One region of the Paenibacillus sp. FSL K6-1330 genome, then DNA from elsewhere that is predicted to be linked to it. Evidence: riboswitches for the same ligand, from Rfam matches in the RefSeq annotation. Region 1 holds a riboswitch; the other holds the start of a gene.
The links. Region 1 has a riboswitch for FMN ahead of ribD (bifunctional diaminohydroxyphosphoribosylaminopyrimidine deaminase/5-amino-6-(5-phosphoribosylamino)uracil reductase RibD). Riboswitches for the same ligand answer to the same signal wherever they lie in the genome.
Positions count from the first base shown of each region.

Region 2: it holds a riboswitch for FMN, as region 1 does, so the genes downstream of both, NYE54_RS07300 (DMT family transporter) here and ribD (bifunctional diaminohydroxyphosphoribosylaminopyrimidine deaminase/5-amino-6-(5-phosphoribosylamino)uracil reductase RibD) in region 1, are expected to answer to the same signal.

Region 1 is NZ_CP150269.1:2,726,561-2,732,644, reverse strand. Features, by position in the region: gene ribE (6,7-dimethyl-8-ribityllumazine synthase) at 1-165, opposite strand, end outside; gene NYE54_RS12335 (bifunctional 3,4-dihydroxy-2-butanone-4-phosphate synthase/GTP cyclohydrolase II) at 426-1,664, opposite strand; gene ribE (riboflavin synthase) at 1,712-2,380, opposite strand; gene ribD (bifunctional diaminohydroxyphosphoribosylaminopyrimidine deaminase/5-amino-6-(5-phosphoribosylamino)uracil reductase RibD) at 2,404-3,504, opposite strand; FMN riboswitch at 3,772-3,955, opposite strand; gene NYE54_RS12320 (acyl-CoA thioesterase) at 4,158-4,559, shown strand; gene NYE54_RS12315 (peptidylprolyl isomerase) at 4,630-5,061, opposite strand; gene lysA (diaminopimelate decarboxylase) at 5,272-6,084, opposite strand, start outside.
Region 2 is NZ_CP150269.1:1,687,795-1,693,878, forward strand. Features, by position in the region: gene NYE54_RS07290 (choice-of-anchor I family protein) at 1-1,837, shown strand, start outside; gene NYE54_RS07295 (hypothetical protein) at 2,006-2,374, shown strand; FMN riboswitch at 2,605-2,772, shown strand; gene NYE54_RS07300 (DMT family transporter) at 2,908-3,888, shown strand; gene NYE54_RS07305 (sigma-70 family RNA polymerase sigma factor) at 4,095-4,637, shown strand; gene NYE54_RS07310 (hypothetical protein) at 4,699-5,700, shown strand.

The DNA.
Region 1 (6,084 bases):
CGGCACCCACGCGACATCCACTTCGTTCTCCTGTGCGCCGTGTCGCTTCAATGCGTCCAGTGCGCCGCTCAGCAGCTTGCTGGTGATGAACTCGTTGAAACGACCTACGACGATACCGTACTTTAATCCCTCGGATACTAATTTACCTTCAAATATAGTTGCCATAATAGAAAACTTCCTTTCGGTTTGGAGTTTATATAAGGTCAAACATGGGATTTGGGATAACATCGATGTGGTTGTCCGCTGCGCTGACGGCTGCTGCTTCCGATCGCTGTTAACTCCTGATTTCATGATCTATTTTCTGGAGGGAAGAAATCAGGATTAAAGGCGACCGCTACCGCTTCTCCAGCAGCATTCCGTCCTCTTCGCTGGGTCGTTCCATGAGGCAAACCTCCCCACATGATTGACCTTTTGTGATGTGGTGATTAATTGGTGCTCTCGTTCTGCTCAATATCGTTGAATTTCAGCATATGCCCGAGCTTGGCTTGCTTGGTATGCAGGTAGCCCGTGTTATCCTCGTTCTCCGGCATTTGGATCGGAACGCGCTCGACCACCTCCAAGCCGTATCCTTCGAGGCCTTTGATTTTGCGTGGATTGTTTGTCAGCAAGCGAATTTTTCTGATCCCCAAATCCTTCAGGATCTGGGCTCCGATGCCGTAATCACGCAGATCTGCCGCAAAGCCGAGCTTCAGGTTGGCGTCTACCGTGTCGAGTCCCTCCTCCTGGAGCTTGTAGGCTTTCAGTTTGTTGATTAAGCCGATGCCCCGCCCCTCCTGGCGCATGTAGAGAAGAACGCCTCTGCCCGCTTCATCGATTTGGCGGAGGGCCGCCTCGAATTGGGGACCGCAATCGCAGCGATGGGAGTGGAACACATCTCCTGTCAGGCACTCGGAATGCACGCGTACGAGGACAGGCTCATTCCCATCGATCTCCCCTTTTACCAAAGCTACATGCTCTTTATTGTCCACGTCGTTGGTGTAGGCAACCGCTTGAAACACGCCGAAATCGGTCGGCATCCGCACAGCTACCTCTCGCTGGACCAGCTTTTCTTTTTCATTGCGGTAATGAATCAGATCCTTGATGCTGATCAGCTTCAGATCATGCTTCTTCGCAATCTCCACAAGGTCCGGCAGCCGTGCCATTGTACCGTCTTCCTTGATTACCTCGCAGATGACGCCGGCCGGATAGGACCCGCTCAATCTGGCAAGATCGACAGCGGCCTCCGTATGCCCTGCCCGGCGCAGGACGCCTCCATCTTTTGCGATCAGTGGGAACATATGACCCGGTCTTCGGAAATCGGATGCAGATGCATTCGAATCCAAGATACCTTTGACGGTGATGGACCGCTCATAGGCCGAGATGCCTGTCGTGGTATCCTTATGATCAATGGAGACCGTAAAGGCCGTTCCATGATAATCCGTATTTTGGGTAACCATCGGTTTGAGGTCGAGCTCCTGAGCTCTGGCCTGCGTCATGGGCAAACATACCAGCCCTCTGCCTTCGGTGATCATAAAATTAATGACCTCCGGAGTTGCCATATCAGCTAATGCGATAAAATCGCCCTCATTCTCACGGTCTTCATCGTCTACGACAATGACGACCTTGCCTTCCTTCAAATCGGTTAACGCCTCTTCGATTGTATGAAATGAAAAGCGCTCATCCATCGCTACTCCTCCTTCTTCTCATGGAGACTCTATGTGAAGCACTCGGCTTAGGCAAATCCATGCTCTGCAAGATAATCCCTGCTGATTCCCGGTTTTGTCCCGCCTCTGCTCCCGGCCCTCTCTGAGCCGTAATGCAGCAGGTGATCTACATATTTTCCTAAAATGTCGCATTCGATATTAATCGTATCGCCTGCTTTTTTATATGCCAGCACCGTCTCCGCCAGCGTGTGGGGGATGATGGATACCGTAAAGGAGGAATCTGTTGTTTTGACAACGGTCAAGCTGATTCCATCCAGTGTGACGGAGCCCTTCGGAATGATATATTTGAATACATCCCCACTCGCGGGCGCAATCTCGTATACTACGGCATTCTGATCTGCCTGCACATTCCGAATGACGCCGACGCCATCCACATGCCCCTGAACGATATGGCCTCCAAATCGACCTCCGGCCGCCATTGCCCGTTCCAGATTCACCTTTCCGCCTGGCTGCAGTTCCTTAAGGTTCGTATTTCTGTAGGTTTCCGGCATCACATCGACCGTAAATATTCCTTTGTCAATCGTTGTGGCTGTCAAGCAGACGCCATTAACGGATACGCTGTCCCCCAGCTTTAAATCATTCATGATCCGGCTAGCGGAAATGCTCAGCAGCATGGCTTCGCCTTTCCGTCCGATACGCCTCATTTCGCCGATCTCCTCAACCAATCCAGTAAACACAGGCTTCCCTCCTTTCTTTCTCCTTATTTCCAGACCGGAATCCCGGTGACATAAATATTGTCGCCCAGTCTTTCCGTCTCAAGTCCTGTCAGCATAATCGCTTGGTCCATCTGTTCATACCCGCTGAACATGTAATTTCCAGGTGCATCATACCCTCCGATAATCTTAGGGGCGATAAACTGGATGAGCCGATCCACCAGCTTCTGTTCCAGCATCGAGCCATTTAGAGTACCGCCACCTTCCAGCAAAATGGAGGCAATCCCCTTCTGTCCCAGCTTCGCCAGCCCAGCCTTCAGATCCACACGTGGACCTGGCCCGCAGGGGATGACCTGAACGCCCAGCTCTTCCAGCCCGATCCGCTTCGACTCATCGGCCTTCTCCGTCGTCAAGATCCACGTTGGCGCCGATCCGTCTGTCACGACATGGCTGTCGGGCGGGATTCGCAGGCTGGAATCCACGATGATCCTAATCGGATGCAAACCTTTCACACCAAGTCTCGTTGTCAGGCTCGGATTATCCGCGATAACTGTTGACACGCCAACCATGATGCCTTGATGGCGATGACGCAGCGTATGCACAAGCTCTCTTGATTCTTCATTGGATATCCACTTGCTATCGCCGGTTTTCGAAGCGATTTTGCCGTCCAGCGTGCTGGCCGTCTTTAACGTTACGAAGGGCAGACCCGTCGTAATGAACTTAATGAAGGTTTCGTTCAAGCGAAGCGCACGTTCCTTAAGGACACCGGTCTCAACCCGGATTCCCGCTGCGCGCAGCATTTGAATCCCTTTGCCCGCAACCAGAGGATTAGGGTCCTCGCAAGCAACAACCACTCGCTGAACACCCTCGGCAATCAGCCTCTCGCTGCAGGGCGGCGTCGTACCATAGTGACTGCAGGGCTCCAGTGTCACATACACCGTACTGCCCGCAGCTTTGCTGCCAGCCATATTTAGGGCATGAACCTCAGCGTGCGGTGTTCCGCGCTCCAAATGCGTTCCCACCCCTGCAAGCGCACCATCCTTAACAACGACACAGCCGACAACCGGATTTATCCCGGTTTGACCCTGAGCACGTTCAGCTAGGTCCAGCGCAAGTGACATATAGAATTCATCGTTGACGATATCCATGGTAAACATGCCCCTTTCCCAATGTTCACATAAAAAAGCCCTGCCAAAGATTCGGGGAATCCTTAACAGGGTTTGATGGAAGTTAATCATTGACACACTAAATAACCGTCATAAATGCAGGTTTTGCCTATAACAAACGACCCAAATCCGTAACCGGCGACATCCAATCATCGCAAGCACAGGTTTGAATTGCATGTGAAAACCTGCACATAACGCATATCACGTTGTGTGCGTAGACACAAATAACACATGTTGCTTATGTGTCTCTCACTCCTTCTCCCATCCAGACTATACTGTCGGTCCCGGATTTTCACCAGGTCCACCGCATACGGTGTGTAACAACACACGCATATCCGGGTCACGGACTAAGACGCAGCCATCTGCTTTCAAAAGCTCAATCACTGCGTTCATCACCGCCGGTAGGGAATTTCACCCTGCCCCGAAGGATAAAACATATGAAATTGTTTGATCTTATGAAGAATCTTATCACCACCTTTTAATAATTGCAAGAAAAAACAACTAACTATTTTATAGTTCATAACTTTATTTGCCAATATGTGTATTGACTGCAGAAGGAGAATACTTCCCATAGAGAGAACAGTTTAGTAGGATAAACACGGGAACTAGATACAGTTAAAAAGGAGCGAGCTGCGATGAAAACTTCGCTGGACATTATCGTCCGTCCAACGGAAATCGACGTGAACGGACATGTAAACAACGCCAAATACCTGGAATATCTGGAGTGGGGCCGTGAGGAATGGTATGAAGCAGGAGGTCTTCAATATGATATGCTGAAACGGCTTGGCGTCCAGACCGTTACCGTCAATATCAACATCAACTACCGCAAGGAGTGCGGCCAAGGCGAACGGCTGACCATCGTGACCGAACCGCATTCTATGGGTCGTACAAGTTATGTGCTGATTCAGAAGATTTACAACGAACAGGAAGAGCTTTGCGCCGATGCCGCCGTTACCAGTGTGGCGATGGATGTGCATACTCGTAAAAGTCGGCCTGTTCCGGAAGAGCTTCGTGAATTATTTCCTGACCCTGCGTAATCCCTCCCCGGAATAACAATAAAAACAGGCTCACCCTTAAGAGTGAGCCTGTCCTGTACAGAAGCTATTTTTATGCTTCGTATACTTCTACTTTTTCCATTTTGTCACGGCCTTTGAATGCATCCACGTACTCCATGCCCTCAACGACTTTACCGAACACCGTATGTTGTCCGTCCAAATGCGGCTGCGGCTCGTAGCATACATAGAACTGGCTTCCGCCCGTGTTGCGGCCAGCATGCGCCATGGCCAAGCTGCCACGCTCATGCTTGTTAGGGTTGATCTCGCAGTTGATTGTATAGCCAGGACCGCCTGTTCCCGTTCCCTGTGGGCAACCGCCTTGAGCCACGAACCCAGGGATTACGCGGTGGAATACAAGACCGTTATAAAACCCGGAGTTTGCCAATTTCTCAAAATTAGCTACCGTGTTCGGTGCATCATTCTCAAACAGATCCAGCACTACCTCTTTGCCGTTCTCCAATGTGATCTTCGCTTTTTTAGCCATATGTGTTATCTCCTTCCGTTATTAGAACGCTTCAATCGATTTTTTTACAATGCATTCTATAGTTTACTATGAATTGAGCCTCGAAGCAAAATGATCTTGTCCCCGTTTGCACATTCCATATCAAGTCCAAGGCATGCCAAAGAGCCCTGACCGCAGCCGGTGGCATTGGCGGGCCCTCTAGGATATTAGAGCCGTAAAACAAACATCCGTTTAGCTCGTTACGGTTTCTTTCGTTACACTTGCCGGCACTACGTCGTGGCTGATGATGTCCGCAAGCGACTCGCGGCGTACCACCAGCTTGCTCTGTCCGTCCTTCACGAATACAACCGCAGGTTTACGGATCCGGTTGTAGTTGCTAGCCATGGAATAGTTGTATGCGCCTGTGCAGGATACGGCCAGCAAATCGCCTGTTGCCACCTTCGGAAGCTCCAGATCCCAGATGAGCATGTCTCCGCTCTCACAGCACTTGCCGGCAATGGATACCGTTTCTTCCGGCTTCTCATTCGCCCGGTTCGCGAGCAGCGCTTCATATTTCGATTCGTACAGCGCCGGACGCGGGTTGTCCGTCATTCCGCCGTCTACGGCAACGTATTTACGGACCCCGGGAATATCCTTGCTTGTGCCCACTGTGTAGAGGGTGGTGCCTGCGTCACCAACAATACTCCGGCCTGGTTCGACCCATATTTCAGGGAGCGTGTTGTCAATGCCGGCGAAGTGGGTCTTCACCGCATCCGTAATCGCTTTTACGTAGTCGGATACATGAAGCGGAGTGTCCCCGTCCACATATCGGATTCCAAATCCGCCGCCAAGATTTACAACCTCGAACGTAATGCCGAGTCCCGCCTTGACTTTGGCTGCAAATTCTGCAACGCGTGAAACAGCCATCTGAAACCCTTCTACCTCAAAAATCTGGGAGCCGATATGGGAATGAATGCCCATCAAATGAATATTCGCTTGAGCCTCGGCAAGCTTCACCGCTTCATAAGCTGAGCCGTTGCCGATATCGAAGCCAAATTTCGAATC
Region 2 (6,084 bases), 1.0 Mb from region 1:
AGGAGGTATTCGCGCCGCTATTGATGAAGGTGAAATCACGATGGGCGAGCTGCGCACGGTGATGCCTTTCGGAAACACGCTGTTTGTCATGGACGTCACAGGACAGCAGCTGAAGGACGGATTGGAAAACGGAATTAGCGGTGCGAAATTGGCCGATCTGCCGGGGAAATTCCCGCAAATCGCCGGGATGAAATTCAAATGGGATCCTAGCGCTCCGGCAGGAAATAAAGTGTACGATGTACAGATTATGAAGGGCGGAAGCTATAAACCCCTGGTATTGACCGAAACGTACCGGATGGCAACGAACAGTTTTGTGGCCAAAGGCGGGGACGGATATAAATCCTTTGCCGAAGCGATTGCCGAAGGGAAATATAACGAGGATCTGGGTTATCCGGATTATGAAATCTTCATGGAATACGTGACCAAGCTTGGCGGAAAGGTCTCGCCGAAGGTCGAGGGACGAATTACCGAGCAGAAGAAACCGGTGAATCCAGGTGACGGCTCCTCTCCGGGATCAGGTTCGGGATCAGGCGGTTCGGGAGGCGGTTCTGTAACACCGCCGACAACGCAGCCTAACCCTCCTTCCACGGGTGGAAATACATCATTGCCCAGCGTAATGACAGGTAAGGATCTGAATATAAGCGCTGCAGGTGGAGCAGTGGACCACATTACGGTGAAGGAAGAGGCGTGGAAGAAGGCAGTTGCCGGATTATCTGCGAACGGGCACCAGGAACTCATTATTCGGGCCCCTGAGTTGAACCGTGCCGCTGATCTATCTCTTTCGGCAGCTGGTCTGAAGCAGGCCATGGAACGGAATTCGAATACGACCCTGGTGCTGGAGACCGCACTTGGTGCGTTCCGTCTTCCGGTAACGGCTCTGCATTTGGATGAAGCTTTGAAGTCTGTACAAGGCTCCGGCAGCATCCAAGTGAAAATATCCATGACCCCGGTTGGTAGCAGCGTGGTGGATGCTATGACAAGCAAGGCAACTTCCATGGGCGCCGTGATGGCTGCGAATGGAGCACTTCAGTTTGGCGTAGCGGTTGGCGTGCCGGGCGCAGAGAAAGAAGTAAAGGATTTCGGGAAGCGTGTGGTCAGTCGCATCCTGCCGCTGCCGGCAGGAACAGCTCCGAATTCGGTCACTGCTGTAATCTATGACGCCGATGCAGGAACCTTCCGATTTGTACCGGCTGCAGCGACGACATGGAACGGTAAACCGGCCATCGAAGTGAAGCATGCCGGAAACGGCATTTATGCACTGCTGCAGTACAAGAAAACCTTTGCGGATCTAAACGGACACTGGGCGAAAGAGGAAATCGAATCTATGGCTTCCAAGCTTCTCGTGAACGGAGTTAACGCTAACTCGTACGCACCGGGCAAGGTAATCACGCGAGCAGAGTTTACGGCTATGCTGGTCCGTGCGATGGGACTTAGTCCAGTTATCGAGAGCGGAGCATTCAAGGATGTCCAGGATGCCTCCGCGTATGCTGGCGAGATCGGCGCAGCGTTGCGTTACGGCTTGATCGAAGGCGGCACAGATGGTGTTTTCTCACCAAATGCCGGCATGACCCGGGCAGAAATGGCTGTGATGATTACCCGGGCTATGGAAGCGGTAAGTCCGACAAGCCTGCCGAACCAGGGCGCGAATGCTGGTAATGAATTCAAAGATCAGGCATCCATCCCTGTCTGGGCGGCTGCCCATGTAGCCAGTATTACTGAGCAAGGCATCGTGCAGGGTGATAATCAGGGTAATTTCGGAGCGCTCGATTTGGTTACCCGTGCACAAGCAGCACTTGTTCTGAAGCGGACTTTGGCAGCATTGAAGTTCATGAACTAAGCGAAGCGGGAATACATTAGAAATTATAAGACCGTCCTTAAGGTTGATCAGAAACCTTTCGGGCGGTTTTTTATATCTAAGTCATTTGTGAGCGATTAAAGAGAAGTGTCCAGGCATCCGATAATTGAAGTAAGCGTTAAAATAACAATTGGATAAGGATGTGAGTTCATGCGCGTTGAGTCAGCATATACATACTGGAGTCCTGTGAAATCGAAGAAAGCCGAACCAGCCCAAGAAGGGTTTGAACAGCTGCTCCAGAAGAACAAGAAGGAAGAAGAGGCCAAGGGAAAGATGGTAACCGTTAGAGAAGGCGGCTATTTGCGTCAGTATATGGTTCGGCCGGATGGGAGCAAAATGCTATTAAGCGAGACGAAGCAGTTCGAGAGTGAAACCGCCGCCAGTTCAACAGATCTATCGATGTCGTTGCCTCGAGCAGGCGGAATGAGCCTCAATGCCAAGGAAGCTCTTGATCTGTTATGCCTTCAGGCTGGGGCAGTCGGTACCCGGTCCATCTTCAAGGTATTCGATATAACATAAAAGGGAAATGGCAAAAAATCATACTGGTAACAAATCGATACTTGCTGTATAATTCTCAGTAAGTCTTGGTTGAATGTGAGATTTTTCATTGTATTTAAGCCTAATTTCATTTATTTTGAAAATAGATGTATTTACATGAAAGGATTCATGTTATAATTCAATTCATCAACTAAGCTTATAGGGATTATCGGTTAATTAGTATGGATGCATGACAAAAATAAAACATGAATATGGATCTTCGGGGTAAGGTGAAATTCCTAACCGGCGGTGATGGTTCGTTCCGGCGTGAACGAAACTTTAGCCCGCGACTCGCTGCGTTCTGGCACGAACATGAATGCAGCGACTGACTTGGTGCAATTCCAAGGCCGACGGTAAAGTCCGGATGGGAGAAGATCAAAGATGAGTTTGCCGTAGATGGGAAATTTTCCATTCGACGCAGGCTTATTTGATCAGCCCCCGTATGCGTCGACACATGTCGATGGCGGGGGTTTTCTGCTAGTAAGACCTCCGTATTCAAGACAGGAGAGGGCAAGATGAGTAATATTAATACCGGGGTTAAAATGAAACCCTATGGTTCCGACGCACAGGCAAGTCGACGTTTTAAGGGAGGGTTCTGGCTTGTCGTTTTGGGAGCCGCTCTGTGGGGCGTAGACCCGTTATTCCGGGTCATTCTGCTCAAGAATCTGACTTCGGCTCAGATCGTTTTGCTTGAACACATCATTATATCCTTGATTGCAATCCCTGTATTGTGGAAGAACCGCGAGGAACTAAAAGGCCTTGGCTGGAATCATGTCGGCGCGCTGCTGTTTATATCCTGGGGCGGCTCGGCATTGGCTACCGTATTGTTTACGATGGGGCTGTCGAGCGGCAATCTGAATGCCGTCCTGCTGCTTCAGAAGCTTCAGCCGCTGTTTGCCATCATTTTGGCCAGCTTACTTCTGAAAGAGAAGCTTCCGCGCCATTTCGGGATACTGCTCATTATCGCTTTGGCGGGCACGTATTTACTGACCTTTGGCCTAACCCTTCCGATTGGCCATTGGAACGAGTTTATTCAAGTTGGCAGCCTCTTGTCCTTAGGTGCGGCAGCCCTGTGGGGCGGTTCAACGGTCATGGGGCGCCTGATGGTAGGCAAACTGAAATACGAGACGGTAACCTCGCTGCGTTTCGTGCTGGCACTGCCGCTCCTGACCGTCATTACATGGAGTGAGGGGGCAGCATGGAATATGCCGGCCTGGAATACCGGGGCCTTTGCCTTGGTATCGCTGAACCTGATCGGTCAGGCATTGCTGCCGGGTCTCCTGAGTTTGCTGGTTTATTATAAAGGGTTAACCACGACCAAAGCCTCCGTGGCAACACTTGCGGAATTGAGTTTTCCTATGGTGGGCGTGCTCATCAACTGGATCGTATTCCAGCAGATCGTGACAGGTCCTCAGCTTCTGGGATTCCTGCTGATCTGGATCGTACTGTTTATCATTTCCAGACAGCAATCCGAAGCTTCTCCACAATTACAATAATTTCATAAAAGTTTGCAAAAAAGCCGGTCCGAAATGGATCGGCTTTTTTGTCGTTACAAAGCTGTCCAATGGACCTGTCGCCCTTGCAAAGGGATCATTTTTTCGAAAGATGTGTAGGGTTTTTGGAATTATAGGTGTCTTATATAGTAACACCGGATCTATGGCTTGGTTCAACAAAACAGAAGGTTATAAAAGGGGGAGGGTCCATGGAGGATCGGACATTGCTGGATGGGCTTGCGAGGAAAGATCCGTTATGTTTTGAAACTTTGGTTGACCGCTATTCACGCTACATAGCCGCGGTGGTCGCTAAGGTGGCTGGTGGACGGTTTAATTCCTACGATGTGGAGGAAATCACCGGTGACGTGCTGGTCAAGCTGTGGACAGACGGGTCCACAATCATGCTGCGCGGAGATAGTCTCAAGCCTTATCTGGCCATCACCGCGCGTAATCATACCTTGAATGTTTTACGAAAAAGACAGCGGGTCATTGAATCCGAGTTGGAAGATGATGCCGTTTCTTGCCCCTCAGCGGAGGCATTGGCTATTCTCCGGCAGGAGAAGGAAACGATAAGCGGCATGGTACAGGGGATGGGCGAACCGGATCGCGAAATATTCATCCGCAGGTACTTTTATTTAGAGAAAGTCCGCGATATTGCAAGCCGGCTGAATATGCAGGAGAAAGCCGTCACCGCCCGGATCCGCCGGGCAAGGGACAAACTGCGCATACATTATGAAACCGAGAATCCGTAGGATTTCTATAAAGACCGTGTCTATAGGAGTGAAGCTTCAAATCGATTGCGAAAGGGGATGGATGCAAGTGAAGCGGCGAATTGTAGATATCATGGCCAATATCGACAATCAGGAGCTGGACAACCTCCTCCTTACGGAGGAAGAGGAACGCGAGTTGACGCAGCAGATCAGTATGGAACGGATTAAGAACCGGGCGATGAACCGTATTCAAGAGGAGGAAACGATGGTGTTTAAAAGCAGGAAAGTGAAAAAATATAAAGCCAGTATCGTTATCGCTGCCGCGATGATTATGATACTTAGCACGACCGCTTTTGCGAGCCAATACATGGATAGCTTGAAGCAGTTCTTCGGTCAATCCGCGTCGATTGCGGAAGACGAACTGTCACCTATACAAGGGACGGATACAGCATCCGGGGTAACCATGAATGTTGAAGAAGGGGTTTATGTCGGCAACAGCGGTTATTTGGTGGTCAGTTTCATGAAAGAGGACGGCATGCCATTCCCCGAGGGTGTTTCGATCCCCCTACTTGAACTGAAAACGGAGCAGAGTGTGAATTATATGGTGGGGCAGCAGCTTCTTGATGATAACAAAAAGCTTGTCGGCGTATTTGAGATGGATGCGATTAGTGACCTCGACGGGTTAAAGGCACGGATTACAGCCGATCGAATCACGGCAGCGGACGACACCCATACCGTCGAAGGGCCATGGGATGTTAAATTCACCATTTCTCCCGGCAAGCAAAGAGAGCAGAGCCTGAATCTGGCGATTGATGAGGGTAAGGAAGCACTGTCTCTCCAAACCATTAGTGTTTCATCCATCGGTGTAGCCATCGAAGGCAAGCGTACCGACGGTGAGCTGGATAAACTGCCGGACTATACGCCGGAGGTTAAGGTCATCGCCGCGGACGGATCGGAATTGAAGCTTCACGCCAGCTCGACAAGCACCACAAAGAGCGGATTTCAGTGGCTGTATAATCTGGACAGCAAGAATAACCTCGTATTTCTGGGGGATATGGACATCAAAAGCGTCAGCATTGACGGCAACGTGACGGAGCTGAAATAAATATAAAGTCGGCATGGGGAAACCTCAAGGGGCAGAAGCGAAGGCTTCTGCCCTTTATGCATGATGAATACCTAAGCAGGTATCGAGTTCGAAAACCGTGACGCAGCAGGCCGTAGCCTGAATGCTCACGTTTTTTTTTGCAGCTTGGGATCCGAATTTTACACATGAGAAAAAAATGTATTGAAATTGTAGAAAACGTCCATTAAAATGAAACTGACTACCATACTAGTTATACTAGTATGGTAAAAGTAACTCTCTACATAGGTGGGAGAAGCAGCAGGTTCACTTTGTCAGTCAAACGTTCAAGATACGGGAGTCTATTTTTTGAACATAATTGTAAGCGTTTAACATTGGAGGGGGGATCAATAGAGGTCGGATATTACC